Regions from separate parts of the Mycoplana sp. ABR4_002 genome, predicted to be linked through region 1. Evidence: predicted binding sites of a transcription regulator. Region 1 holds the regulator's gene; each other region holds the start of a gene.
The links. Region 1 encodes PhoB, which activates phosphate uptake and scavenging genes when phosphate is short. Its sites were predicted from a motif close to TGTCATNNANCTGTCAT; they were not measured.
Positions count from the first base shown of each region.

Region 2: the regulator PhoB is predicted to act here: its motif matches at 1,303-1,319, upstream of ppk2 (polyphosphate kinase 2).
Region 3: the regulator PhoB is predicted to act here: its motif matches at 7,763-7,779, upstream of ACXAGF_RS07515 (esterase-like activity of phytase family protein).

Region 1 is NZ_JBSWVO010000001.1:417,329-426,964, reverse strand. Features, by position in the region: gene ACXAGF_RS02075 (2'-deoxycytidine 5'-triphosphate deaminase) at 1-874, opposite strand, end outside; SAM riboswitch at 950-1,028, shown strand; gene ACXAGF_RS02070 (O-succinylhomoserine sulfhydrylase) at 1,075-2,259, shown strand; gene apaG (Co2+/Mg2+ efflux protein ApaG) at 2,451-2,843, shown strand; gene ACXAGF_RS02060 (Hsp33 family molecular chaperone) at 2,914-3,903, opposite strand; gene argF (ornithine carbamoyltransferase) at 4,104-5,021, opposite strand; gene ACXAGF_RS02050 (acetylornithine transaminase) at 5,057-6,250, opposite strand; gene ACXAGF_RS02045 (GcrA family cell cycle regulator) at 6,677-7,195, shown strand; gene phoB (phosphate regulon transcriptional regulator PhoB) at 7,299-7,982, opposite strand; gene phoU (phosphate signaling complex protein PhoU) at 8,010-8,723, opposite strand; gene pstB (phosphate ABC transporter ATP-binding protein PstB) at 8,776-9,594, opposite strand; gene pstA (phosphate ABC transporter permease PstA) at 9,608-9,636, opposite strand, start outside.
Region 2 is NZ_JBSWVO010000002.1:279,080-288,715, reverse strand. Features, by position in the region: gene ACXAGF_RS21590 (2Fe-2S iron-sulfur cluster-binding protein) at 1-1,216, shown strand, start outside; gene ppk2 (polyphosphate kinase 2) at 1,383-2,306, shown strand; gene ACXAGF_RS21580 (GMC family oxidoreductase) at 2,346-3,956, opposite strand; gene ACXAGF_RS21575 (mandelate racemase/muconate lactonizing enzyme family protein) at 3,964-5,181, opposite strand; gene ACXAGF_RS21570 (aldehyde dehydrogenase family protein) at 5,204-6,622, opposite strand; gene ACXAGF_RS21565 (dipeptide ABC transporter ATP-binding protein) at 6,651-8,237, opposite strand; gene ACXAGF_RS21560 (ABC transporter permease) at 8,234-9,079, opposite strand; gene ACXAGF_RS21555 (ABC transporter permease) at 9,089-9,636, opposite strand, start outside.
Region 3 is NZ_JBSWVO010000001.1:1,568,042-1,577,677, reverse strand. Features, by position in the region: gene ACXAGF_RS07530 (AAA family ATPase) at 1-3,408, opposite strand, end outside; gene ACXAGF_RS07525 (metallophosphoesterase family protein) at 3,408-4,685, opposite strand; gene ACXAGF_RS07520 (MarR family winged helix-turn-helix transcriptional regulator) at 4,892-5,368, shown strand; gene ACXAGF_RS07515 (esterase-like activity of phytase family protein) at 5,506-7,698, opposite strand; gene hupB (DNA-binding protein HupB) at 7,887-8,162, opposite strand; gene lon (endopeptidase La) at 8,369-9,636, opposite strand, start outside.

The DNA of each region.
Region 1 (9,636 bases):
AGAAACCGGCGTAGTGGACGCGAAACTCGCCGACCAGCGGATCGAACGGCGTCATCTCCGCGGCGTAGAGCGGTGGCACGTGAACGGCCTCGCGCGAGACGAGAATGTAGAATTCGTCCGGATCGAGGATCAGGTCGTTGCGACCGCGGCTGAACAGCGGCTCCCAGAAGTCGAACACGTCGTGCTGGTTCTTCTCGTCGACGTCGACGACGGCGGTGTGATGCTTGCCGCGGTAGCCGACGAGCCCGTCCGGGCCGCTCCCCTTGAGGTCGATCGAGAGCGCAATGCCGCCGCCCGACACATTCGGCGCCTCGCTGGCCACCAGAGTGTCGGACGAATGCAGCTTGAGCAGTTCGGCATCCGACAGGATCGCGTTGCCGTTGCGGAAACGGATCTGCGACAGGCGCGAGCCACGCCGCACGACGACCGGGAAGGTGCGCGGCGAAATCTCCAGGTAGAGCGGCCCCTTGTAGCCGGCCGGCACCTTGTCGAACTCCTGCGCGCGGTCGGTGATGACGCGGGTGAAGATGTCGAGACGACCGGTGGAGCTCTTGGGGTTGGTCGAGGCCGACAGGCCGGCGGGCAGATCGAGCCGTTCCATCAGCGGCACGATGTAGACGCAGCCCGTCTCCAGCACCGCGCCCTCGGACAGGTCGATCACGTGCAGCTTCAGCCGGTCGAGCTTGTCGGCGACGAGATGTGCGGGCCCGGGAAGAAAGCTCGCCCGGACGCGAAAGGCCTTCGAGCCGAGGCGCAGATCGAGGCTGGCCGGCTGGACCTGGTCCGGATCCAGAGCCGCCTCGCTTGCGAGCCTGCCGCCGTCGAACAGTGCCCTGATGGCGCGGTCCGCCAGAATTCCCGTGTCACGTGCCATGAGCCAATCCTTAGAAACTTGCCGACAAAACCAAATGCGGGCAATTGACGCAAGCGCCGCCAGGCAGTATGGACCGGATTATCCCGTGGTGATTTGGCCGGTCGGCTTGCAGCCACGTTAAACAAGTAGCTAAAAAGGCCGGGTGTCGAACCGGCCTGCTTTTTGCGGCCGGTTTTTTTGTTTTGGAAGGCGATGATCTCATGAGCAAGTCCTGGCGCCCGGCAACCCAGCTCGTCCACGGCGGCACCTCCCGTTCCCAGCACGCCGAAACGTCCGAGGCGATCTTTCTGACGCAGGGCTTCGTCTACGAGAGCTCCGCGGCGGCCGAGGCACGCTTCAAGGGCGAGACCGAAGGCTTCATCTACGCCCGCTACGGCAGCCCCACCAACGACATGTTCGAGCGGCGCATGTGCCTGCTCGAGGGCGCGGAAGACGGCCGCGCCATGGCCTCGGGCATGGCGGCGGTCGCCGCCGCCATCCTCTGCCAGGTGAAGGCCGGGGATCACATCGTCGCCGCCCGCGCGCTGTTCGGCTCCTGCCGCTGGGTCGTCGAGACGCTCGCGCCGAAATACGGCGTCGAATGCACCCTGGTCGACGGGCGCGACCTGGCCAACTGGGAAAGGGCGATCCGCAAGAACACCAAGGTGTTCTTCCTGGAAAGCCCGACCAACCCGACACTCGAGGTCGTCGACATCGCCGGGGTGTCGGCGCTGGCCAACCAGATCGGCGCCAAGGTCGTGGTCGACAACGTCTTTGCCACGCCGCTGTACCAGAAGCCGCTGGAACTTGGTGCGCACATCGTCGTCTATTCGGCCACCAAGCACATCGACGGCCAGGGACGCTGCCTCGGCGGGATCGTGCTGTCCGACAAGCAGTGGATCGAGGAGAGCCTGCAGGACTACTTCCGCCACACCGGCCCCGCCATGTCGCCGTTCAACGCCTGGACCCTGCTGAAGGGCGTCGAGACGCTGCCGCTGCGCGTACGCCAGCAGACCGAGAACGCCTCGCGCGTCGCCGACTTCCTCGCCGGGCATCCGAAGGTTGCGCGGGTGATCTATCCCGGCCGCAAGGATCACCCCCAGGCGGACCTGATCGCGCGGCAGATGAGCGGCGGCTCGACCCTGGTATGCATCGAACTCAAGGGCGGCAAGGACGCCGCCTTCGCCTTGCAGGATGCCCTCGAGATCGTGGAAATCTCCAACAATCTCGGCGACGCCAAGAGCCTGATCACGCATCCCGGCACGACCACACACAAGAACCTGAGCGAGGAGGCCCGGACGGAACTCGGCATTTCACCCGGCACCATCCGACTTTCGGCCGGGATCGAGGACAGTGAGGATCTGGTCGGAGACTTCGCCCAGGCGCTGGAGAAGGTTAAGGCCTGATGCTTCCGGAACGGCCGCGCACCGCTTTTGGCTGCTCGGCCGTTCCACGCCCCTTCGCTCATCTGTTCGATCCGGCCCGAACAGCAATCCCACAAACGGCGGACATTGACCGTCGAAGACATTGCCCGACTTGTAAATGTTTCGGGTGTATGATCCCGGCTCATGCGAACAAGTGACATCAAGGCGTCGGAATGTACAGAGCGCTAACCCGCGATATCGAGGTGACGGTCGAGCCCTACTTTCTGGAGGAGCAATCCGACCCGGACGACAGCCGATATGTCTGGGGCTATCGCATCGTCATCGCCAACCATTCGGATATCACGGTCAAGCTGATGACACGCTACTGGCACATCACCGATCAGAACGGACTGGTCGACGAAGTGAGCGGCCCGGGCGTGGTGGGCGAGCAGCCGGTGCTCGGCCCCGGCGATACTTACGAGTACTCGTCCGGCTGCCCGCTCGACACGCCGTCGGGGGTGATGTTCGGGCACTACCGGATGGAGACCCCGGCCGGCGACGCCTTCGAGGTCGCAATCCCCGCCTTCTCGCTCGACGCGCCCGGACAGGCCCGCACCCTAAACTGACACCATGGAGTGACCGCTACCGCGACAGACGAACCTGGCGCGTCCGTCGGACCGCCGCCGCGTGGCGGCGTCAGGACGAGGCGACTTCGGAGGTCTCGAAGCGGTAGGTCGTCGAGCAGAACTCGCAGGTTGCCGCGATGTGACCATCGGTTGCGGAGTACTCGATGTCCTCCGCCGACAGTCCGGACAGCACGGCTTTCAGCCGGTCGCGCGAACAGGAGCAACGGTCCACCACCTTCTGGGTCGGATAGACGCGAACGCCGCGCTCGTGAAACAGCCGGTACAGCAGCCGCTCGGTACCGACATTGGGATCGGTCAGTTCGTCGGCGTCGATCGTCTCGACAAGGCTGCGCGCCTCGGCCCACTTGTCGTCCTCTTCGATCTTGTGTCCGACCTCCTCGCCGTCGCCGCCCGGAAGATCAGGCTGGCGCATGCGTTCCGGAGCGTCCGGCAGAAACTGCGCCACCACGCCGCCCGCGCGCCAGCGGTGCCGCGACTTGCCGCCGGCATCGCGATCAAAGAGTTCGGCAACCCCCAGCCGCACGCGCGTCGGAATCTGTTCCGATTGGCGAAAATAGGTTCCGGCAATCTCTTCAAGCGTGTGCCCGTCAAGCGCGACGATGCCCTGATAGCGCTGGGTATGCGCTCCCTGATCGATGGTGAAGGCGAGGATGCCCTCACCGAGAAGCTCGTGCGGCGCCGATCGGCCGGCCGCCACTGCCGCCGCCAGCGCGTCGGCGTCGAAACGGGCATAGGCGCGTACGCTTTCCGGGCTGGAGAAGTCCGCAACGAGCAGGTCGACCGGACCGTCGCTCTTTGTCTGCAGGATCAGCTTGCCTTCGAATTTCAGCGAGGTGCCGAGCAGCACGGTCAGAACGATCGCTTCGGCCAGCAGCCGCGCAACCGGCAGCGGATAGTCGTGACGCTCGAGAATGGCGTCGAGCATCGGCCCTAGCTGGACCGCGCGGCCGCGCACATCCAGGCCCTCTACCTGAAACGGCACGACCTGGTCGTCGCCGGCATAGTCGAGTTCGCCAAGTTTCGGGGCTGGCTGGGCCATCATTCGCTCCTTCAACGCCATACGCCGCATCGGCCCGATGCTGGTCACATCTGCCCGCGGCGGGTGGGATCTTTCGTGATTCGATGCCGTGACCGGCCGGATGATTTCACAACAGGCGGCTCGATGCCAACAGGCATCGCGGCGGGTTGCGCCTTACATCGGGGCGGCATCCCCGGTTTTCAAGAGCGCTGCCGCCCGACCTAGATGACGTTCATGCACCAGGCAAGGATCGACTTCTGCGCATGCAGGCGGTTCTCCGCCTCGTCGAAGACCACCGAGTGCGGCCCGTCGATGACCTCGTCGGTGACCTCCTCGCCGCGGTGCGCCGGCAGGCAATGCATGAACAGCGCGTCCTTGTGCGCCTTCTGCATCAGTTCCTCGTTGACCTGGAAGGGCTGAAAGATGTTGTGGCCGCGGGCGCGGTGCTCCTGGTTCATCGACACCCAGCAGTCGGTGACGACACAGTCGGCGCCGGCGACCGCCTTGTCGGCATCGTGGCACAGCATGATGTCGCCGCCATTGTTGCGCGCCCAGTTCAGGATCTTGTCCTCCGGCTCGGAACCGAGCGGCACCGCCATGTTCATCCGGTAGCCGAAGCGCGCAGCGCCCTCGATGAAGGAATGCAGAACATTGTTGCCGTCGCCCGTCCAGGCGATCGTGTGGCCCCTTATCGGGCCGCGATACTCCTCGAAGGTCATGATGTCCGCCATGATCTGGCAGGGGTGCGTCAGGTCGGTCAGCGCATTGATCACCGGCACGGTCGCATGCTCGGCCATCTCCAGCATGCGGGAGTGGTCGGTGGTGCGGATCATGATCGCGTCGACGTAGCGCGACAGCACCTTCGCCGTGTCGCCGATCGTCTCGGCGCGGCCGAGCTGCATTTCCGTGCCGGAGAGGAACAACGTCTCCCCGCCGAGCTGGCGCATGCCGACGTCGAAGGACACGCGCGTGCGGGTCGACGGCTTTTCGAAGATCATCGCCAGCATCTTGCCTGACAGCGGCTTGTCCTCGGCGCCGGCCTTGTTGGCCGCCTTGCGCGTGCGGGCATCGTCGATGATCGTGCGGAGGTCCTCGGCCGTCATGGCGGAGAGGTCGATGAAGTGTCTTGTACCTGCCATGCTGTCAGTCCTGTGTTTCGCCGTCGGCCTTCGCCTCAGGCCGTCTTCTGCGAGGCGCTGAGCTTCTCCGCCGCCCGTTCGATCCGCGCCAGCCCCTCGCGCGCTTCGTCGACCGAGACGACAAGCGGCGGCAGCAGGCGCAAGACATTCTCCCCGGCCGGGACGAGCAGGAGGTTCTCCGCCCGCACCGCCTTCAGCAGGTCGGCCGACGGCACCTTCGCCTTGATGCCGAGCATCAGGCCCTCGCCGCGGACGTCCTCGATGATGTCCGGGTACCGGTCCTTCAGCGAGGCCAGGCCCTGGCGCATCACCAGGGCAACGTCGCGCACGTGGTCGAGAAATCCGTCCGCCAGCACCACGTCCAGCACGGCGTTGCCGACCGCCATGGCCAGCGGATTGCCGCCATAGGTCGATCCGTGGGTGCCCGAAACCATGCCCGAGGCCGCCTCCGCCGTCGCCAGGCAGGCGCCGAGCGGAAAGCCGCCGCCGATGCCCTTGGCGACCGCCATGATGTCGGGCGTGACCCCCGCCCACTCGTGGGCGAACAGTTTGCCCGTGCGGCCGACGCCGGTCTGGACCTCGTCGAGGATCAGCAACAGTCCGTATTCGTCGCAGAGCGCGCGCAACTCGCGCAGGAACTCATTGGACACCACCCGGATGCCGCCCTCGCCCTGCACCGGCTCGATCAGGATCGCGGCGGTCTCCTCGGTGATCGCATTCCTGACGGCGGCCAGATCGCCGAACGGAACCTGGTAGAACCCCGGGGCCTTCGGCCCGAAGCCCTCGAGATACTTTTCCTGGCCGCCGGCGGCGATCGTGGCCAGCGTGCGGCCGTGGAACGCCCCCTCGAAGGTTATCACGTGGAACTTGCCGGGGTAGCCCTTGGCGAACTGGTAGCGCCGTGCCGTCTTGATCGCGCACTCCAGCGCCTCGGCGCCGGAGTTGGTGAAGAACACCTTGTCGGCAAAGGTCGCAGACGTCAGGCGCTTGCCAAGGACTTCCTGCCCGGGCACCTCGTAGAGGTTGGACAGATGCCACACCTTGTCCGCCTGGGCCTTCAGGCACTCGACCAGGTGCGGATGCGCATGGCCGAGCGAATTGACCGCGACGCCGGCGGCAAAGTCGAGATACCGCGTACCGTCTTCGGCGACCAGCCAGACGCCCTCACCGCGCTCAAAACGCAGCGGCGCGCGCAGATAGGTCTCGTAAAGCGGCGTGGCATCGGCCATGGCGCGTATCTCCTTCGCAGCGGATGCGGAAATCTGTTCTGTTTCTGCCGTTTCCACGCGAGAAAAAGCGAAAACGCCGCCTTTGCGGCGGCGGGCGCACTATCAGCATTTCAACGGGCGATGTCAACAAATGCACGCCATGTCAATCCGCCTTAATCTACCGCAACGTCAGGATTCGAAATGCTCGGCCGAAGTGTCGCAAGCGAGTCACACCGCACGAGCAAGTTGGGGAAAACTGGAAAATCGATTCGGCCGGATTCCGGCGACTCTTGTCACGGAGTCACCCTGTCAGTAGGTTAAAGATCAATTGCTAGACTGCATGCGGCGGACCTAGTCACCAACAGTATCAGGGCGTTCTGCGCCCCGGAACCATCCGGGGCCACGGGGAAGGATTCTCCCTGCAGGAGCCGGAACGGAGGCGATCACATGAACTGGACAGACGAGAGGGTCGAAAAGCTCAAGAAGCTTTGGTCCGAGGGACTGAGCGCCAGCCAGATCGCAGCACAGCTCGGCGGCGTCAGCCGCAACGCGGTCATCGGCAAGGTCCATCGCCTCGCCCTCCCCGGCCGGGCGAAGGCCGGCGGCACGCCGACCGCAACCCGTGCCAAGCGCCCCGCCTCCACGTCGCGCCCGGCGAGCTTCGCGCCGCGGGTCGCGACCCGCACGGTCGCACGTCCGGCCGGCGCAACCGTGGTCAAGGAAGAGATCGCCTTCGACTACGACGAACAGCCGATCACGCGGTTCAACACCAACGTCGTCGTGCCGATGTCGCGCCGCCTGGAACTGACCCAGTTGACGGAGCGGACCTGCAAGTGGCCGAACGGCGACCCGCTGAAGGACGACTTCCACTTCTGCGGAAACGAATCCCCGGACAATTCACCCTATTGCGTCTACCACCAGCGCATGGCCTATCAGCCGTCGGCCGAACGGCGCCGGGCTCGCTGAAGGACCCGGGACGCTGAGGGACTCGCCAGTCTCCTGGACGCGACAGACGACAATTCGAGAACGGGCCGCACGGCCCGTTTTTCGTTTCCAGCCGAAGCGACGGTCAGGCTTCCAGCGAGTAGCCCGCACCGCGCACCGTGCGGATGACGTCGTGCATGTTGGAGAAATTCAGCGCCTTGCGCAGGCGTCCGACATGGACGTCGACGGTACGCTCGTCGACATAGATGTCGTGGCCCCAGACCCCGTCGAGCAGTTGCGAGCGTGAGAACACCCGGCCTGGCGAGGACATGAGGAATTCGAGCAGGCGGAACTCGGTCGGGCCAAGCCGCACCTCGCGGCTGCGGCGATGGACGCGATGCGTCTCGCGGTCAAGTTCAATGTCGCCGCACTTCAGAAGGGTCGCCACGACTTCCGGTCGGGCGCGGCGCAGCATTGCCTTGACCCGCGCCATCAGTTCCGGCGTCGAGAACGGCTTGACCACGTAGTCGTCGGCGCCGGTCGCAAGACCCCGCACCCGCTCGCTCTCCTCGCCGCGCGCCGTCAGCATGATGATCGGCAGGCGTTCGGTTTCGGTGCGCTGGCGCAGGCGGCGACACAGTTCGATGCCGGATACGCCGGGCAGCATCCAGTCGAGGATGAGCAGGTCCGGCTGGCGCTCCTGCAGGCGGATCTCCGCCTCGTCACCGCGCAGGATCGTGTCCACCTCGAAGCCCTCGGCCTCGAGGTTGTAGCGCAGGAGGACACTGAGCGCCTCCTCGTCTTCGACCACGGTAATCTTGGGAACCATGAGAACTCCTGAAGTCCTAAGCGCACACTACTCCTTGACCGCACCGACCGACGTGGTGTGGTCATCCTTCGGGCGTTCGCCCTCCGGCGGCGCGCCCGTCGCCATGTAAAAGATCGTCTCGGCGATGTTGGTGGCGTGGTCGCCGATACGCTCGATGTTCTTGGCGCAGAACAGCAGATGCGTGCACGGCGTGATGTTGCGCGGATCTTCCATCATGTAGGTCAGCAACTCGCGGAACAGCGAGGTGTAGATCGCGTCGATCTCGTCGTCGCGCTCGCGGATTTCCTTGGCCTTCTCGACGTTGCGCGAGGCGTAGACGTCCAGAACCTCCTTCAGCTGGGTCAGCGCCAGCTCGGCCAGATGCTCCAGGCCGCGGGCGAACGTGCGCGGCACGCCGGAACTCTGGACGGCGATCACACGCTTGGCGGTGTTCTTGCCGAGATCGCCGACCCGTTCCAGTTCGGCGGCGATGCGGATCGCGCCCATGATTTCACGCAGGTCCGCCGCAACCGGCTGGCGCTTCGCGATCGTCACGATCGCCTTTTCGTTGATCTGCCGTTCGGCGGTGTCGAGCACGACATCCTCGGAAATGACCTTCTGGGCCAGCCCGACATCCGAATTGACCAGCGCGCGCACGGAATCGCCCAACATTTGCTCGGCCGTGCCACCCATCTCCGAAATGCGGCGGGTCAGGTATTTCAGTTCTTCATCATAGATCGAAACGATGTGGGTCGATGACATGGTCTTTTCCTCAAGCGCGCAGCGCAGATCTCAGCCGGATATCAGGACCGCATCAGCCGAAGCGGCCCATGATGTAGTCCTGCGTGCGCTGGTCGTCCGGATTGGTGAACATCTTGTCGGTGTCGTTCTCCTCGACGAGATTGCCGAGGTGGAACATGGCCGTGCGTTGCGAGACGCGGGCGGCCTGCTGCATCGAGTGCGTGACGATGACAATGGTGAAATTTGTCCGCAGTTCATGGATCAGTTCCTCGACCTTGGCGGTCGCGATCGGGTCGAGCGCCGAGCACGGCTCGTCCATGAGGATGACTTCCGGGCTGACCGCCACGGCGCGCGCAATACACAGCCGCTGCTGCTGACCGCCCGAAAGGCCGGTGCCCGGCTCGTGCAGACGATCCTTGACCTCGCTCCACAGGCCGGCCTTCTGCAGGCTCCGCTCGACGATCTGGTCGAGATCGGCCTTCGACCTCGCCAGGCCATGGATGCGGGGGCCGTAGGCGACATTCTCGTAGATCGACTTCGGGAACGGGTTGGGCTTCTGGAACACCATGCCGACGCGGGCACGCAACTCGACCACGTCGATCGTCGGGTCGTAGATGTCGTCGCCATCAAGCGTGATGTTGCCGGTGACGCTGCAGCCGTCGATGGTGTCGTTCATCCGGTTCAGCGTGCGCAGGAAGGTGGACTTGCCGCAGCCGGAGGGGCCGATCAGCGCCGTGACGGTATTCTCGCGGATGTTCAGGTTCACGTCGAAAAGCGCACGCTTCTCGCCGTAGTAGACCGAGACGTCCTTGCCGACCATCTTGTACTGCGACTCGTTGCTCATGGATTTGCCAATCTTCTCTTCGACTTCAATGTCGGTAAGCATATTCATTGAAGTGTCTCCTTTACCAGCGGCGCTCGAAGCGCTGACGCA
Region 2 (9,636 bases), on a different contig from region 1:
CGAGCGGCTGTGGCGGTTCCGGCCGCGAAAGATCCTCTTCCGGGCGGGCGGCTCCCCGCTGCGCTGGTCGTCGCGGGCGGACGGCCGGTCGCCCAACGTGTTTGCGACCGGAACCTGGGCGGAAGCCGGAGACCGCCTGCGCTCGCCCGCTCCTGCCATGCACTGGCGGCCGTTCCGCATTGTCCGCAGCGAGGCGGAGAGCTCAACCATCCGATCGCTTTACCTTCTGCCCGCAGACGGTGCGGGCCTCCCGCCGCACCGCGCCGGCCAACATCTCCCGCTCCGGATCGCGCCGAAGGACGGGGCCGATCCGCTCGTGCGCAGCTACACGCTCTCGTCTGCCGCCACGGACGGGATCTACCGCATCAGCGTCAAGGCCGAGGGCACGGTCTCGTCCTACCTGCACGGGTTGCGGCCGGGCGACATCCTCTCGGCCCGCGCCCCGGCGGGGGGCTTCGCGATCGAGACCGACGGGCCGCGCCCGGCCGTGCTGGTCGCCGCCGGCGTCGGCATCACGCCGATGGTCGCGATGCTGCGCGAGCTCGTCCATCAGGGACGGCTCACGGGCCGGAGGCGACCGGCCTGGCTGTTCCACGGCGCCCGCACCCTGGCGGAGCGTCCGTTCGACGACGAGATCGCCGCCCTTGTCGAGGCAGGCGAGGGTGCCATCCGCCTCGTTCGCACCCTGACCAGACCGGAGGGCGCGGTTGCCGGCCGAGACTACGACGCCAGCGGTCGCATCGACGTCGCGCTGCTCAAGGCGCACCTGCCCTTCGACGACTACGACTTCTATCTCTGCGGTCCCGCTCCGTTCATGCAGGACCTCTATGACGGGCTGCGCGCGCTCAACGTCGCCGATGCGCGCATCCATGCGGAGGCCTTCGGCCCGTCCTCGCTTAAGCGGGCACCCGATGCCGAGGCCGCGACCGCGCCGGCGCCCTCCTCGCAGCCGGTCCGGGTCGTCTTCTCCAGCTCGGGAAAGGACGCAAAGTGGCAGCCGGGCGGCGACAGCCTGCTGGACCTCGCCGAGGCCAGCGGCCTGTCACCGGACTATGGCTGTCGCAACGGCAGCTGCGGCAGCTGCCGCACGCGCATCCTGGGCGGCAGCGTCACCTATCCCGCAGCGCCGTCCTTCCAGTTGCCCGCCGGCGAAGCGCTCCTTTGTTGCGCCGTTCCGGCCGAGGATGGAGAGCTGCGGCTGACGCTGGACATCTGAACCCGGCGGAGAGAGACATCCATACCGCCGGAAATGCCGGAAGGGGCTCTTCATGGGCACGTCCCGCGCCACCGACCTCGGCACCCTGTCAAGAATCCTTCACGTAGTCGTAGCATAGGTGAAGAGATCAAGACCGTGACCCGAGGGTGAGCGCCGGAGGACTGAAATGAAGATCTCAAGAAACGACGCGGAAGGAATCGATTGGCTCGAGGCGGAGCTGGCCGATACGATCGACGAGGACTACGAGCTGGAGCTGTCCGAACCGGCGGCCCTGTCGGAGGAAATCCGCAAGATCTACCGCAAAACCCATCCGCCGACGATCGCGCGCATCGAGTATTTCCGGGCGCTGCTGGCGCTGCAGTCGGAGCTGATCAAGCTGCAGGACTGGGTCGCCTATCGCAAGGAGAAGGTGGTGGTCATCTTCGAAGGCCGCGACTCGGCCGGGAAGGGCGGCGTGATCAAGCGCATCACCCAGCGCCTGAACCCGCGCGTGGTCCGCGTGGTGGCCCTGCCGGCGCCGTCCGACCGCGAGAAGACGCAGTGGTACTTCCAGCGCTACGTGCCGCACCTGCCCGCCGGCGGCGAGATCGTGCTGTTCGACCGGTCCTGGTACAACCGCTCGGGCGTCGAGCGGGTCATGGGCTTTGCAACCGAAGACGAGGTCGGGCAGTTTTTCCACGACGTGCCTGAATTCGAGCGGATGCTCGTCCGCTCCGGCATTCGCCTCGTCAAGTACTGGTTCTCGATCACCGACGAAGAACAGCAGATGCGGTTCCTGATGCGGATCCACGATCCGTTGAAGCAGTGGAAGCTGTCGCCGATGGACCTTCAGTCACGGGTGCGCTGGGAGGCCTATACGAAGGCGAAGGAGGAGACCTTCGCCCGCACCAACATCCCGGAGGCGCCCTGGTTCATCGTCGAGGGCAACGACAAGAAGCGGGCGCGCCTGAACTGCATAGATCACCTGCTGTCGCAGATCCCGTACGAGGAGGTTCCGCACGAGGACATTTCCCTTCCGGACCGCATCTTCAACCCCGACTACGAGCGTCAGGTCCTGCCGCGGGAGCTCTACGTTCCGTCGAAGTACTAGCCCGGATCTGTCGATGCCGAACCTGGCTGCTACCGGCGACTACCCCTCCCCCAGGACAGCAGCTGCGCCCTTTTCGGCGACCATCATCGTCGGCGCGTTGATGTTGCCGGCGGTGATGTTCGGGAAGACCGAGGCGTCGATGACGCGCAAGCCGGCGAGCCCATGGACCTTCAGCGAGGCGTCGACGACGGAGCTCCGGGCGTCGGGGCCCATCGCAGCGGTGCCGCACAGGTGATAGATCGAGCCGCTGTGCTCGCGGAAATAGGCGAGCAGTTCGGCGTCGCTCACGGCCTCGGCCGAGGGCGGCATCTCGCGTTCGGTGATCGCCTTCAGCGCGGGCGCGGCCATGATCCGGCGCGCCAGCCGGCTGCCCTGGATGACCTCTGCCTCGTCCCGGGCGGTCGTGAGGTAGTTCGGACGGATGTGCGGCGCGTCGTTCACGTCCGGTGAAGCGATGCTGACCGTGCCGCGGCTGGTCGGCCGGCAGGAATTGAAGGCAAGCAGAAAGCCGGAATAGGGCTCCGGCTTGAGGCCGGCGCGCGGGTCCGACGGGATCCGGTAGGACAAGGGATTGAAGTAGTACTGGATGTTCGGCCGCTCCTCCTGCGCGCTGCCGCGCAGGAAGCCGCCCGCCTGGTTGACGCTCAGGGCCAGGGGTCCGCGCCTCGACACGGCGTAGCGAAGCGCCTGGCGGGCCTGGCCGAAGAGGTTGCCGAGATCATCATTGAGGGTGGGCACGGTCGAGCGGTAGTAGAAGCTGGCGCAGAGATGGTCCTGCAGATTCTGTCCGACGGCCGGGAGATGGTGGACAACAGGGATGTCCATCGCTTGCAGCAATGCGCCATCGCCGATCCCCGAGAGCTGCAGCAGCTTCGGCGTGTCGACGGCGCCGGCACACAAGATGACCTCGCGCCGGGCGGAATAGTTCTCGGTGCCAGCCGGCGTCGCAACCTCGATGGCACGCGCCCGTCCGTCCTCGACGAGGATCTTGCGGGCGCGGGCGTTGCGGAGGATGGCAAGGTTGCGGCGCCTTAGTGCTGATCGCAAGTAGGCGAGCGAGGAGGATGAGCGCACGCCGTTTCGGGTGTTGATGTCGTAGACGCCGGCGCCCTCGATCGTCGCACCGTTGAAGTCCCGGTTGAGTGGCAGCTGCAGCTCGGCACAGGCGTCGAGGAAGCGCCTGGTGATCGGGTGCGCCTGGTCGCGCATCGGGGTGATGTGGATCGGCCCGTTTCCGCCGTGGAAATCCGACTCGCCGTTCGCATGGGTCTCGAGCCTCTTGAAGTACGGCAGCACCTCGCCATAGGACCAGCCGGGATTGCCCGCCGCGGCCCAGTCATCAAAGTCCGCAGCCGCGCCGCGCACGAAGATCATTGCGTTGATGGAGCCCGAGCCGCCCTGGACCTTGCCGCGCGGCGCGTAGATGCGTCGCTGGTTCAACGCCGCTTCCGGCTCGGTCCAGTACATCCAGTTGACGCGCGGGTCGTAATAGGAGCGGGCGTAGCCGACCGGGATGCGAAACCAGGGCGAGCTGTCCTTGCCGCCCGCCTCGATCAGCAGCACCTTGTGCTTTCCGTCCTCGGCAAGCCGGGCAGCAACGATGCAGCCGGCGGACCCCGCGCCGACAACGATGTAGTCGAAGGTGGTCATGTGATCCTCAGCCGCGAGCGGGTGCAAACGCCTTGATGTCGACGGGCTTGTCGTCCATCTGCAGGTGCAGGCGCTGGCCCTCGTAGGGCGAGTTCCTCTCGACCACGTCGAGGTCGAGTTCGACGCCGAGCCCTGGTTCGCGCGACGGTATCAGGTAGCCGTCGTCGAACTGCAGCGGCCTCTGGAGGATCTCGGCATAGAAGCCCTTGAAGTCGACGATCGCCTCGTGGATGAGAAAGTTCGGGCAGGCCGCGGCCAGCTGGATGCTCGCTGCGGCACCGATCGGCCCGTTGTAGAGGTGCGGGGCGACCTGCGCGTAGTGCGCCTCTGCCATGCCAGCGATCTTCTTGGCCTCCAGCAGGCCGCCGCACCGCGCCACATTCATCTGCAGGATCGATGCGGCACCCGTTTCCAGCACGCGCTGGAACTCGTATTTGGTGGTCAGCCGCTCTCCGGTAGCAACCGGGATTGACGTCGCACGGGCGACGCTGGCCATCGCCTCTTCCTGGCCGGGCGGAACCGGCTCCTCGAGCCAGAGCGGATCGTATTTCTCGAGCCGGCGGGCGAGGCGAATGGCCGAGGACGGCGCCATCTGCCCGTGCGTGCCGAACAGCAGATCGGCACGGCCGCCGACCGCGGCGCGAATTTTTTCGCAGAATTCCTCGCACCGCTCCATCACGCCGATCGACAGCTGATGACCGGAATAGGCCGTGTAGGGACCGGCCGGATCGAACTTGACGGCGGTGAAGCCCATGTCGACCATTCTGGCCGCCTCGTCGGCCGCGAGCTCGGCGTCGTTGTAGTCATATTCGCCGGCGTCGTTCTTCGGGTAGAGATAGGTATAGGCGCGCAGCCGCTCGTGCACGCAACCGCCCAGCAGCTTGTGCACCGGCTGCCCGGCGGCCTTGCCGACGATGTCCCAGCAGGCGATCTCGAGCCCGGAAACAATGCCCATCATCGTCGGATCGGGACGCTGGGTGAAACCGCTCGAATAGGCCGAGCGCCAGAAGCGCTCGATGTCGTGCGGATCGTGGCCGAGCAGGTGACGCTCGAAAACGTCCTCGATCAACGGCACCAGCGCCTTGGGGTGGAAGGCGGTGGCGTAGATTTCCCCAACGCCCTCGATGCCGTCCTTGGTGGTGAGCCGCACGAAGACCCAGTACATGCCGCCGATATGGGGCGGCGGCACGGCAACGACGTGGACGGCGAGCGAGGCAATCTGCATGGTGAAAGTCCTTCTGCGAGCGTCAGTGCTTGAGCACGACCAGGCGGGTCTGCGTGAATTCGAGCATGCCGTGCTTGCCGTCGTCGCCCCCGAGTCCTGACCGCTTCCAGCCGGCGTGGAAGCCCTGATAAGGGTCCGCAGGAAAGCGGTTGACGTAGAGCTCGCCCGCCTCGATGGCGTCGGCAAAGCGCATCACGGTGCCGTAGTCGTTGGTGAAGAGCACCGAGCTCAGCCCGAACTGATGGTCGTTGGCAAGCGCCAGGGCCTCGTCCGCGCTGTCATAGGTGAGCACGGCGAGCACGGGGCCGAACACCTCTTCGGCGACGACTTCCATGTCCTGCCGGCAGTTGGAGAGCAGGGTCGCCGGATAGAAATTTCCCTTGCCGTCGGGCAGCACGCCGCCGGCCTCGATCCGGGCGCCCTGTTCGACCGCCCGGGTGACCATCGCGTGGACGCTGGCCTGGGCCGACTTCGTGGCGAGCGGCCCCATGCGTGTCTGGTCGACGGCGCGATCGCCGAACGCCCTTGCCGCGAAGCCGGCCCGGAGCCGGCCGAGCAACGCATCGTGAATCGAGCGGTGCGCATAGACCCGCTCAGGCGCCGTGCAGACCTGGCCGCAATGGTTGGTCTTGGCCGCCACGAGGCCGGCCACGACCGCGTCAAGGTCGGCGTCGGGCTCGACGATCACCGGCGTCTTGCCACCGAGTTCGAGCGACGGCTTGGCGATATTGGCCTTGCAGTATTCGAGAACCGTGCGCCCCGCCTGCAGGCTACCGGTCAGCGTGATCATGCCGACCGACGGATGGGTACAAAGCGTTGCGGCGACGTCGTGCGACATGGTCAGGATGTTGACGAGGCCCGCCGGCAACTCGGCCTCCATGGCGGCCGCTGCGATCTCGAAGGCAGAGGTCGGGGTCGAGTTGCTCGGCCTGACGACGACGGCGTTTCCGGCGATTAATGCGGGCGCGATCTTGCGCACCAGCGTGTAGACCGGAAAGTTGAAGGGGATCAGGCAGGCGACGACGCCGATCGGTTCCCGTTTGAGAAGCAGGGTTTCGTCCGGGCTGTCGCTCTGGATCACCTCGCCGTCGATGCGCCGCGCCCACTCGGCGTGATAACGCATCAGTTCCGCTCCGTAGATCGCCTCCGCCGTCGCATCCCCGAGGCTCTTGCCAGATTCCAGGGCGAGCGCCGCGCCGATTCTGCTGGCGCGGGCCTCGATCGCGGTCGCGAAACGGCGAAGCGCTTCCCCCCTAGCAATCGCCGGCAGCGTCCGCCATGCCTTCTGCGCCCTGGCGGAGCTCTCGACGGCGGCAACGACGTCCGAAGCACAGCCGGCAGGCACGCGGGCGACGGTCTCGCCGTTGGCGGGGTTATGCACCGCAACCAGTTCCGACCCCGGCCGGAATACGCCGGCGACAAAATTGCGATAGTCGGTCAAGGCAATTCCCTCATGTTTCGGCCGCATGTCAGAAGGCGCTGCGGCCGGGGGCCGCATCGAGCAGGGTCCTGGTATAGGGGTGGCTCGGTTCGCTGAGCACCTTTGCCGCGCTGCCGCGCTCCACGACCTCGCCCTTCTGCATCACCACGATCTCGTCGCTGATCTGGGCCGCCACGCGCAGGTCATGGGTGATGAAGACGATGGCGAGCTTGAGGCGTTGCTGCAGGTTGCGCAGGAGGTCGAGCACCTGCGCCTGGACGGAGACGTCGAGCGCCGAGACGCTTTCGTCGGCGATCAGGACGTCCGGCTGCATCGCGAGCGCCCGGGCGATGCCGATGCGCTGGCGCTGGCCGCCGGAAAATGCGCCCGGCCGGCGCCAGTAGGCGCTCTTCTGCAGGCCGACGAGATCCAGCAGTTCCTCGGCGCGGCGCCGGGCCTCGAGCGAACTGGCCCCGGCCAGCCGCGCCGCCCGTGCAATCATCGGTCCGACGCGACGGCGCGGGTTGAGCGAACCGAACGGATCCTGGAAGATCATCTGGATGGTGCGGCGGTATTTCCTGAGCTTGCTTTCCGGCAGCGCCAGGAGGTCGGTGCCGGCTACCTCCACGCGCCCGCCCTTGGCCTCGATCAGCCGGATCATCGCCTTGGCAAGCGTCGACTTCCCGCAGCCCGATTCGCCGACAATCGACACGACACGGCCGGGCGCGAGGCTGAGATTTATGTCCTTCAGCACCGCCAGCGCACCATAGGAGTGATGCAGGCCACGCACGGCAAGCACCGGTTCGGCGTCGGGGCCGGCAGAGCGGCCGTGCGGAACGAGGCTCGGCACGGCCGCAATCAGTGCCCGGGTGTAGGGATGACGCGGGTCGGTCAGCACCTGCTTGGCCTCGCCGATCTCAACGATCTCTCCGTGCTTCATCACCGCGACCCGGTCGGCGATATCGGCGACGACACCGAAATCGTGGGTGATGAAGACGATGCCGTGTCCATGCACGTCGCGCAGTTCGCGGATCAGCTTGAGTACCTGCGCCTGGGTTGTCACGTCGAGCGCCGTGGTCGGCTCGTCGGCGATCAGCACCCGCGGGTTCATAGCGAGCGCCATGGCGATGACGACGCGCTGGCATTGGCCGCCGGACAGCTGATGCGGATAGGACTTGAGGATCCGGTCGGGATCGGGCAGCCGCATCGCCTCGGCGAGGGCGCGGGCTCGCTTGGCGCGTTCCGCCGCGTCCATCTTCGAATGCAGCAGGAAGACCTCCTCGATCTGCGCCGCAACGGTCATGGCCGGATTGAGCGACGCCATGGGTTCCTGGAAGATCATTGCGATGTCGCGGCCGCGAATGACGCGGAATGCCCTCTCCGACAGGCCGACGAGATCGGTGGCGCCGAGTTGCACGCGTCCGCCGGCGATCTTGAGCCCCTCGGGCACGGCCCCCATCAGTGCACTGGACAGCACCGACTTGCCGGAACCGGATTCGCCGACGACACAGAGAATTTCCCCCGGTCGCAAGGTGAAGCTGGCATCCTTGACCGCGAAGGGACGGTCTGCGCCCTTCGGCAACGTCACGCGGAGGTTGTCCACGGTGAGAATGGCTTGCTCTTGTTCGGTCATCATGCGCGCCGTCCTTGTGCGTCGGAAACCTCTCTCAGTCCGTCGGCCAGCAGGCTGAGGCCGAGCATCAGCGAGGAAATGGCGAGGCAGGGGAAGATGACGAGATGCGGGAAGGCGATGGCCATGCCTCGGCCTTCGTTGACCATTGTCCCCCAGTCGGGCGTCGGCGGCGGCAGGCCGAGGCCGAGGAAGCCGAGCGTGCCGATGGTGATGGCGGTGTAGCCGAGCCGCAGGCAGAAATCGACGGCGAGAGGGCCGCTGGCGTTGGGCAGGATGTCGAAGAGCATGATGCGCCAGACGCTTTCGCCCTGGGTGATCGCCGCCGCCACATAGTCGCGGCTGGCGACGTCGATGGTGATGCCGCGGACGATACGGAAGATGGCTGGGGCGCTGCCGAAGCTGACCGCGAGGATGATGTTGAACGGCGAGGATCCGATCACCACGATGATGACGATGTAGAGCACCAGCACGGGAAAGGAGAGTACGACATTGGCGAAATAGGACAGGATCGCGTCGAGGCGACCGCGCCAGTAGCCGGCGATCAGGCCGAGCGTGACGCCGACCGCATAGGCCGTGAGGGTCGCGAGCGTTGCGAAGACGACGACCGTACGGGCGCCATAGATCAGACGCGACAGGATATCCCGCCCCAGCATGTCGGTGCCGAGCCAGAACATGCCGCCGGCTGGGTTCGCCGTGCCCGGCTGGGCCAGTGGCACCAGAGTCTTGATCGGGTCATAGGGAGCAAGCACTGGCGCCAGCACCGCGATCAGCAGCCAGCCGGTGCTCAGCAGACCGCCGATGACGGTAATCGGGCTGGAAAGGTAGGGCAAAAGAAACTTGCGCATCGCGATCTCCTATTTGCCGCCCGTCGCCGCATCGAGCAGCGAGACGCGAGGATTGAGCCAGCCATAGGCGATGTCGGACAGGATCTGGGTGGCGACCACGACGAGAACGCTCACCATGGCGCAGGCTTCGACGAGCCGGATGTCGCTGTTGAGCGCGGCGTCGTAGAGCAGCGTGCCGAACCCCTTGTAGGCGTAGAACACTTCGACCACGATGACGCCGGAAAGCAGCCATGGCAGTTGCAGCATGATCACCGTCACCGGGGTGATCAGCGCGTTGCGCAACGCATGACGCCAGACGATGCGCGCCAGGCTCGCGCCCTTCAGACGGGCCGTGCGCACGTAGTGGGTGCCCATCACCTCGACCATCGAGGCGCGGGTGACGCGGGCGAGATAGCCAGTCGAATAGAGGGCGAGAACGAGCACCGGCAGGACGATCTCGCTCAGCGAGAAGCCCGTCAGCATGGTGCTCGCGCCGGGAAGCCAGTTGAGCCAGAAGACGAAAACCGCCGACAGGAACACCGCCGAGGCGAAATCCGGAATCGATGTGGTGACGATCG
Region 3 (9,636 bases), 1.2 Mb from region 1:
GAGCTGGAACCGCGTCCCCTTCGACATCTCGCGCGCCAGCTTCGAGCCGCCGCCGGCTGCCGTTGCCACCAGAACCTCCTGATCCTTCTCCACCACCGTCGCGAGGCCGGTGTATTCGCCGCCGCTGATGGTGTGGAGCGCGTCCGAGGCCTGGCGCATCATGGCGCTGCGGTGCCGCTCGCGATAGAGCCTGAGTGCGGCCTCCGCCGCGGCAATGCCCGCGCGCGCGGCAAGGTACCCCCTCGCGCGGTCAGCGAGGTCGAGCACCAGCGTCTGCCGGCGCTCCTCCAGCGCGGCGGCCGATCCGTCGGCACCGATCGCGGCCAATGCGTCGGCGGCCTTAAGGCGCGCGGCGTGCAGTTCGCGGACCTCGTGATCCTGTTCCTCGTGGACCGCCCGGAGGCGCGCCCTTTCCGCGGCCAGTTCGGCCTCGTCGGTCGCCGCCAGCGCCGCCTCGGCCTGCTCGGCACTCGAGGCCAGCATGGCCTGCGCCAGATCTTGCGCTGCCTCGTCGGCCCGTTCCCGGAGGTCCTCACGCTCGCGGTAGCGCTGCAAGGCAAAGGACGCATCGGTCAGCGTTTCGCAGCCGAGCGCCATCAGGATTTCGCGCACACGCTGCTCGTGAACCGCCCGGCGCTGGTCCTGCTCGCGCGCTTCCTGTTCCAGCGCGGCGATCTCCTCGCCGAGGCGCGCGCGCTGGCTCTCTCCCTCCCGCGCCGTCCGCAACCGCTGCACCAGCGCCGCTACCGCGCCGAGCGGGTCGTCCGTCGGCCCGGCGGCCAGCTTCTCCGTCAATGCTCCGGCGATCCGGCCATACTCGGCCTGGTCGCGGCGCATGGCGTCGATGCGGCGGTCGAGCTCGCGCCGGGTATCGACCAGCCGCGAGATCGCCTGGATCAGCGGCAGCAGCGCGACCGCGCGCTCCGCGTCTGCCGCTATGCCGGCGGCGGCGAGCCAGGTGCCCGCGCATGTCTGCTCCCAATCGGCCTGCCAGGCAGCCATCGCCGCTTCGGCGTCCTTGCTGGCCGTCTCGCGCTCGCTGCGCCGTTGCTGCGCGAGCACCACCCCCTCCAGCGCAGCGCGACGTGCAGCCAGGCGCTCGCCGAGCGCGGTGGCCTCGTCCTCGGCCCGCAGCAGAAGTTCGTCGACGACCGCAGCCCCGACCTCCGCCGGCTGCCGGCCGAGCGCCGCGGCCAGCCGGCGCGCCATTTCGTCCGCCTCCTTGGCCACGATCGCGAGCGCGGCCTGGCGCTGAGAGAAAAGGTCGGCCGCTTCCAGCGCCGCTGTGCGGCGGTCGAGCCATCGCTCGACGGCGTCGAGTTCGGCAAGCACCTCGTCGGAGCCGACCCCTTCATTGACGGGATCGAGCGGGGCGGCCTCCTCCGTCAGGATGATGGCGCTTTTCGGCGTCAGAGCGGCCGCACTCAGGGAGGCCGCTGCTGCGGCCGGCCGGTTCCTGCCATCCTCCCTGCGTGTCGTGCCCGAATCGCCGGCCGCGCGCAGACCGAGGCGGTCGGCGATCACCGCAACCTGGCCGGCGAGCGCCGCCCGCTCCGCGCGCGTGCGGCGGATGTCGCCCGACAGCACCTGAAGCCGCGCCTCGTGCTCGGCGATCGCCTTTTCGAGCAGCCGCGCCTCGGAGAGCCGGTCTGCCTGCGCCAGGCGCTGCGCGCTGGCGCGATCGTCGCCCGCAAGCGCCCGCTCGAAGCGTTCGGCGCTGGCGGCGTCCAGCGTGGCGCGATGCGCCTGCCAGGCCGCGTCGCGCGCCGCCCGCAGCGCGTCGGCTTCCTCGTCGCTGACCAGCGTTTCGCTGCGGCGCATCTGCTCCAGACCGGAGCGCTGCGTCGACAGGTCGAGCGAGACGGCGCGCGCCTGCTCTGCCAGCTTCAGGGCCCTCTCCGTGTTTCGGCTCACGCCGTTGCGGAGAGCCTCGACCGTCTCGCGGCCGGGCGCTTCCAGCGCGCGCAGACCCTCGATCTCGGCAATGCCCGGCCGCAGCCGGTCCAGCGCGCCGGCAAGCGCCGCCTGCGCCACCGCCGCCTCGCGCTCGGCCTCGCGCAGGCGTGTCGTCAACGCGTTCAGCTTTGCGGCACGCACCAGCGTCAGCAACGTGGCTTTCGTCTCCTCTGCGCCCGCCTCGGCCTCGCCCGCCCCCAATGCGGCAAGCCGTGCGCCGGCAGCCTCGCAGCCGCGCGCGGCCTCCTCCGCTTCGCGCCGCGCGGCGGCAAGGCGCTCGACGAGACCGGATCGCGCGGAGACCAGCGCCGACAGCGCCTCAGCCTTGTCGGGCCGCAGCAGCAGGCTCGAAGGATCGGCGCCGGCGAGGCCGAGCAGGCCCTGCTTTTCGGCGATCTCCGCGTCGAGCCGGTCGCGCTCCGTCATGCGGCCCGCGAGATCCAGCGTGGCGGTGCGGTAGCGTGCCCCGAGATCGGACCCGGCAAGCGCCTCGATGTCGGCCGCCACGGCGAGCACGTCGGGATCTGGCGTCACTTCCTCGCGCGCGGCGCAGCGGCGCGCCAGTTCGCCGGCCAGCCGCTCGCCGCGCGCCGAAAGCTCCGCCTCGTCGCGCTGCAACTGGCCAACGAGGCCGGTCCATTCCTTCGGCGGCGTCTCGCCAGCGTCAAATTCGGCGAGCCGGGTGCGGATCTCCCGCAGCCGCCGCAAAAGCGGGATCGCCGCCAGCCGGCGTTCCAGCTCCTCGATTGCTGTCCGGGTGGCGGTGCGCGCCCGAAACGCCTCGTCGTAGCGCCCGGCCGAGGATTCCAGTTGCCGCGTCAGCGCGCCGTATTCGCGCGCCGCAATGTCGAGCGCCTTGCGTTGCTCGCGCAGCGCCTCGATCTCCGCCTTGCGCGCCGCCAACTCGTGCTTGCGCGCCTGCGGACGGTAGAAGGCGTCCGCCTCCACCCGTGCCTGCTCCAGCGCCTGGCCCATGTCCGACAGGCCGGAACTGGCGGAAAACAGCAGGGACCCCAGCTCGCCCTCGCTCTTGAGGATCCCCTCGCCACCACGTTCGATGCTGTCGTCGTCGAGCGAGAACATCATCCGGTAGGCCTGCCGATCCATCGCGCCGAGCACCGCGTCGAACAGACTGTCGGGCAGCATCCGGTCGTCGGGGCCGACCAGCGAACCCTGCCGGCGCTTCAGCCGGGCGACCTCGTGGTGCACGCCACCTACCGTGACGTCGCCGCCGATCCGCATGGTTGGATAGGGGTGGAGGAAACCGTAGGCGCTCTGCGCCTCGATGCCGAACAACAGGTCGAGATAGGCGGAAAAGAGCGTCGACTTGCCGGCCTCGTTCGGTCCGTAGACAAGGTGGAAGTCCGGCACGCCCGGGCGCTCGGCCCCGAAGTCGAGCCGCTTGTCGGTGAACTTGCCGTAACGGGCGAGGTCGAGGCGGTTGAGGCGCATCAGACGCCGTCTCCTTCCCGCAGCGCCGCGAGCCGCGGCAGGAGGTCGGCGACCCCGCGTTCGGCGGCAAGCGCCAGCAACGCCTCCTCGCCCTCCTCGTCCGCGCCGAGCAGGTCGCGGACATCGCGCGGCAACTGCGCCATCACCGCCGCGAGCGTTTCACGCAGCTCCTCCCGGTAGGCGTGCGATGGAAGAACCTCGCGTTCGATGATCGCGGCCAGCTCCGACAGCGCGCCGAAGTCGACCGGCGCATCCGCCGCCTGCGCCTGCCCGACGGCAAGTTCGACCGTCTCGATCCAGCACCCTCCGAGGCTGTCGGCAACGGCCTGGAGCTCGGCCGCGAGTAGGTCCTGGTCGCGCCGCAGCCGCCAGCCGAGCGGGGTCGCGCCCGTCAGGGAAATCCGGCAGATGAGCTGGTCGGCACGCGCGCGGCCCTTTGCCTGTCCGAGCGCGGTCCGGGCGAGCTGCAGCATCGCCGGCCAGTCCTGCGCCCCCGTCAGGTCGACCGCAAGCCGCTCGAACTCGGCCACCGCCAGGAACCGCTCCTCGGCGGCCAGCACACCGTCGTCGCCGACGGTGACCAGCGTCACCGACTTCGGCCCGGCTTCGTTGATGTCGCGCCCCTGCGGAATGCCGGGCATGACTACCATCGGCTGTTCGGCATGGACGGCGCGGCGGTGGATATGGCCGAGCGCCCAGTAGTCGAAACCGTGGGCGGCGAGGTCGGAGACGCTCGTGGGCGCATAGTTGTCGTGCCGCCCCGCGCCGGCAAGGCTGGTGTGCAGCATGCCGATGTTGATCGCGTCCGCGACCGGCGGCCTGTAGCCCGGAAGCAGGCTCGCCGGCGCGTGCGGCTGGCCGAAGCTGATCCCGTGCACGTGGACCGCGCGGCCGTCGGCCAGCGAGCCCGCCTGCAGCGGACGGCCGCGCCCGTCGAAGACGTGGACGTTGGCGGGAAACGTCAGCTCGCGGGTGATCTGCGACTGCGCATCGTGATTGCCGCGGATGATGAAGACGCGAATGCCGGCCGTCTCCAGCCGCCGCATCTGGCCGACGAGATAGAGCGCGGTCGCCATGGAGGTCTGCGAGCCGTCATAGAGGTCGCCGGCGACCAGCAGCGCGTCGACGCGCTCGGCGATGCAGAGGTCGACGATCCGCTCGAGCGTACGGCGGGAGGCGCCGCGCACGAGATCCGCCAGCTCCTCGTTGCGCAGCGCCAGCGAGGCAATCGGCGAGTCGAGATGCACATCGGCGGTGTGGACGAAGCGGAAGGGCATGCCCGACCATCCCCGGGTCCGCCGGCCCGGTCAATGCTCGATCCGCTCGGCGGGAGGGTTATACTCGGATAATTGCACCACCCTGCGGAACTGCGAGGCCGCATCGGCGGATGTCGCGGCAGCAGCGTAAATCTTGGGCGACCGGGCGCCGGAAATGCGCGGCATTTCTTTTGACATGGTCCCTCACTATACCTATATTGCCCCTCATGAACGATACGATCGACATCGCCCAGGGCATGTTCAAGCTCTACCATCAGGTCAGCCGCCTGGTGAACGAGTGCATGATGGACGAGGGCGTCTCGCTCGCCCGCAGCAAGTTCCTGTTGCTCTTGTCCTGCCAGGGTCCGCAGCGATCGACCGACATCGCCGCCGCCCTCGGCTTTGCGCCGCGCACGGTTACCGAGGCCATCGACGGACTCGAGCGCGACAAGCTCGTCGTGCGCGACCCAGACCCGAAGGACCGCCGGGCCAAGATCGTCTCCATCACCGAGACCGGACTTGCCGTCATCAACGCCGCGCAGCAGCCCCAGCACAAGACGATCGAGGCCATCTTCGATGCTCTGAGCCAGGAGCAGAAGGAGCAGTTGTCCGAGATCCTGCGCTGTCTCAGCGCGCGCACCGAAGAACTCCAGCGCGCCCGCAACGAGGGCCAGCCGGCAGGATCGCCACTCGAAGCGGTCTGAACACATCCCTTCTCGCCGATGCCACCCTTGCCGGTAACAGCGACCGGTCGCCGGCATTCCCGCATCCACGACCGAACACAAAAGACGGCCGGAAGCACCTGCGCCCGGCCGTCTTGGTGTGCGCCCGATACGCGGACCTACATCGCGTTCATCGAGCCGATGCCGAAGAACAGCGTCTCGCCCGAGGAGTCGTCGACGCCGTCGTTGTCGGTGACGACGTAGCCATTGCCGGCGGCATCGACGGTAAAGCCTTCGACCTTGTCGACAAGGTAGCCGTTCAGGGCATTCAGGTCGGGGATGAAGTCGCGGACCTCTTCCTTGTTCACGACCGGTAGCGTCTCGCCGAGCTTGGCCGGCTTAAGTTCGGAGAGCGCCACGCGATAGAGCTTCTTCAGCCTGGCATTGTTGCCGATCTGGTTGTCGCGCTCGATGACATAGGCGTGGTCACCATGGACGGTGATCTCGGAAAGGCCGACCCAGCCCTCGCCCGCCGCCTCCAGCGGATAACGCACCGCGCCCCATTCTTCCGTCGCCGGCTTGTAGGAGACGAGCTTGACGAAGCCCTTCTCGTCGTCCTTCCACTCGCGCTGGACCGCCATCCACAGCACCGTGTCCTCGCCCTCGCCCACGACGGTGATGCCTTCGAAGCCGAATCGGGTTTCGCCGGCACGCAGTTCGGCGGGAATGGCGATCTCCTTCTTGATCTCGCCCTTCTTGTTCACGTGGATGATGGCGTGGGCGTAGAGCTTGTCGGCATTGCCCTCCGAGGCGAGCCAGAAGCCGCCCTCCCCGTCTGTGGCGATGCCTTCGAGGTCGAGCTTCTGCGCCGGTGCACCGTCGCGCGTGACCGTCAGCTTGTCGGTGATGACCGCCGGCGTCTGCGTTGCGTCGACGGTGAAGATCGAAGGATCGGACGAATAGAACGAGTCGCTGACGGCAAAGAGCTTGCCCGGCTCGTTCTTGTCGGCCGCGAGGGCGGACAGCGCGCCGAAGCCGACCGGCAGTCCGTCCTTGTCGGCCGACCTGATCTGCGGATAGGCGGCCACGCCTTCGGCGCGCTCGTAGATCATCACGTGCGAACGGGCCAGGCCGTCCTCGCCGAGATCGGTCTCGTTGGCGGTGACGAAGAGATTGCGGCCGGGAATGGCGACCGCGCCTTCCGGACCGACGCCGGACGGCAGGAGCTGCAGCAGTTCCGGCTCCGCACCGGTGTCCTTGTAGACGCCGACGATCGAACCGCGCTCGGACAGCACGAAGAACAGCTTGTCCTCGCCGAAGGCCGCCGCCTCAAGACCTTCAGGCTCCACGCCCTTGGAATTGCGCTTGTCGGGATAATGGCCGACCGAAACGATCGCGTGCTCGAAGGACGGGCCGCTCTCGTGGAGCACCTTGCCGGCCTTGTCGAAGATGGTGAAGCCGCGGCTGCCGCCCTCGTAGTCGCCTTCGTTGGCCACCACCAGGCGCTCGTCGTCCAGCCACTTGACCGCATCCGGCTCGCGCTTCTGGCCTTCCTTCTTTCCGGTCAGGGCGATGGCGCCATCCTTCCTGGTGTCGATGCCCACCAGGTCGACGGTGCCGGCCGAAAAGTGGCTCCTTACCGCACCCGTCTTTCCATCGACGATGACGATGTGGTTGTTCTCCTGCAGCGTCACGGCGATCTCGTCCTGGCCGTTGAAGGAGACGAATTCCGGTTCCGGATCTTCGCCGGCGACTTCGGCAAGCCCGGTGAGCGCGACGCGCTTGAGCGTGCCGCAATCCGGCACGCCGTCCTTGAGCGCGAGGATGACGAGGTCGCCGGCCGGCATCTGCGGGATCGCCCCGTCGTTGAGGTCCTCGTCGCGCTCGTTCTCGATCGCGATCGCGGCAAGGGTCCTGTCGCTGTTCAGCGCGATCGAGTCCGGCTGGCCGCCGATGTCGCAGGTGGCCTCGACCGCCTTCGAGCCAAGGTCGACCGTCGCCAGCATCCCGGACGGCTCGACATAGCTCCTGCTGGTGTTGACGGCGACGAGCGCCTTGCTGCCGGCGACGGCAACCGACGTCGGCTCGCCCTCGAAGGCGACCGAGCCGCCGGCCTTCGGAGCCTTCGCATCGGTGATGTCGATGAAGCCGACCGCCTTCAGCGGGCTGTCGGAATAGACGAGCGTGTTGCCGTCCTCGGTCGCCGCAATGATTTCCGCGGACGACTCCGTCTTCGGGTCTGCGCCTTCCGGCAGGTTGTCGATGACGGTGAAAGAGGCAATGCGATTGAACACAGGTTCGGCAAGAGCCGAGGACGCAGCGGATGCGGCCAGGACGGCGGCAAGCGCGGCAACGAGCGATCGGGACTTCATCAAATCCTCCGGGATCCTGAATTTCTGGAACCCGGGGTTTCTGGGCCTGGCCTGTTACACTGCGATGACAGGCACATGACAGATGCACGACAGACAACAACGAAAAAGGGTCCGGACAACCGGACCCTCAATCTTTTGATGCACGCCGGCCAGACCGGTCGAACCGGTCCCGGCCACGGCGATCAGGCTCAGCCGTTGACGGCGTCCTTCAGACCCTTGCCGGCCGAGAACTTCGGCACGTTGCGGGCCGGGATATCGATCTCGGCGCCGGTCGAAAGGTTGCGGCCCTTCGAGGCTTCGCGGCGCGATACGGAGAAGTTGCCAAAACCGACGAGGCGCACGTCGCCGCCGTTCTTGAGTTCGCCCTGGATCGTCTCGAATACAGCATCAACAGCCGATGCCGCATCCGTCTTGGAGAGACCCGACTTCTCGGCCACTGCGGAGACGAGTTCGTTCTTGTTCATGTTTCCACCCCTTTCATACGGTTCGAAACGACTCAAACATAAGTCGTGGGCAGAATACGCATCGACCTTGGCTCCGCAACTGGATTTCCGCTGCAAACGCTGAAATTCCGGGGTTTTCACAGGGTTTTAGACGAAAAAGGCCGGCATCGCTGCCGGCCCTTCCAATTTTACCGCTCCGTGGAACGGCATTTGAGGCTTCGTTTACCTCAATGAGCGATCGCCGTGCCGCTCTCGTCAGCCGATTCGACGGTTGCAACCGACTTCGATTCAACCGACGACGGATCCCACTCGATCGGCTCCGGCTTGCGTACCAGCGCGTGCTCGATGACCTCGCCCATGCGCGTGACCGGAATGATCTCCATGTTGTTCTTGACGTTGTCCGGGATCTCCGCCAGGTCCTTGGCGTTCTCTTCGGGGATCAGCACCTTCTTGATGCCGCCGCGAAGCGCGGCAAGCAGCTTCTCCTTCAGGCCGCCGATCGGCAGGATCCGGCCGCGCAGCGTGACCTCGCCGGTCATCGCAACGTCCTTCGACACCGGAATGCCGGTCATGATCGAGACGATCGCGGTGGCCATGGCGATGCCGGCCGACGGACCGTCCTTCGGCGTTGCGCCCTCCGGCACATGCACGTGGATGTCGGTCTTGTCGAAGCGCGGCGGCTCGATGCCGAAATCGATGGCACGCGAGCGGACATAGGATGCCGCCGCCGAGATCGACTCCTTCATGACGTCCTTCAGGTTACCCGTGACCGTCATGCGGCCCTTGCCACCCGGCAGGCTCACGCCTTCGATGGTCAGCAGTTCGCCGCCGACCTCGGTCCAGGCCAGGCCGGTAACAACGCCGACCTGATCGTCGCGCTCGGCCGAACCGTGGCGGTAGCGCGGAACGCCGAGGAAGTCGTGGATGTTCTCCGCCGTCACTTCCACCTTGGTCGCCTTGCCCTTGATGATCTCGGTCACCGCCTTTCGGGCGAGCTTCATCAGCTCCCGCTCGAAGTTGCGGACGCCGGCCTCGCGGGTGTACTGCTGGATCACCGCCATCAGCGCACCGTCGGTCACGGAGAATTCCCGCTCTTGCAGCGCGTGGTCACGGATCGCCTTCGGCAGCAGATGGCGCTTGGCGATCTCCAGCTTCTCTTCCTCGGTGTAGCCGGCAATCCGGATCACTTCCATGCGGTCCATCAGCGGCGCGGGAATGTTCAGCGTGTTGGCGGTGGTCACGAACATCACGCTCGACAGGTCGTATTCAACCTCAAGGTAATGGTCCATGAAGGTCGAGTTCTGCTCCGGATCGAGCACCTCGAGCAGGGCCGACGACGGATCGCCGCGGAAGTCCATGCCCATCTTGTCGATCTCGTCGAGCAGGAAGAGCGGGTTCGACTTCTTCGCCTTCTTCATCGACTGGATGACCTTGCCGGGCATCGAGCCGATATAGGTGCGGCGGTGGCCGCGGATCTCGGCCTCGTCGCGCACGC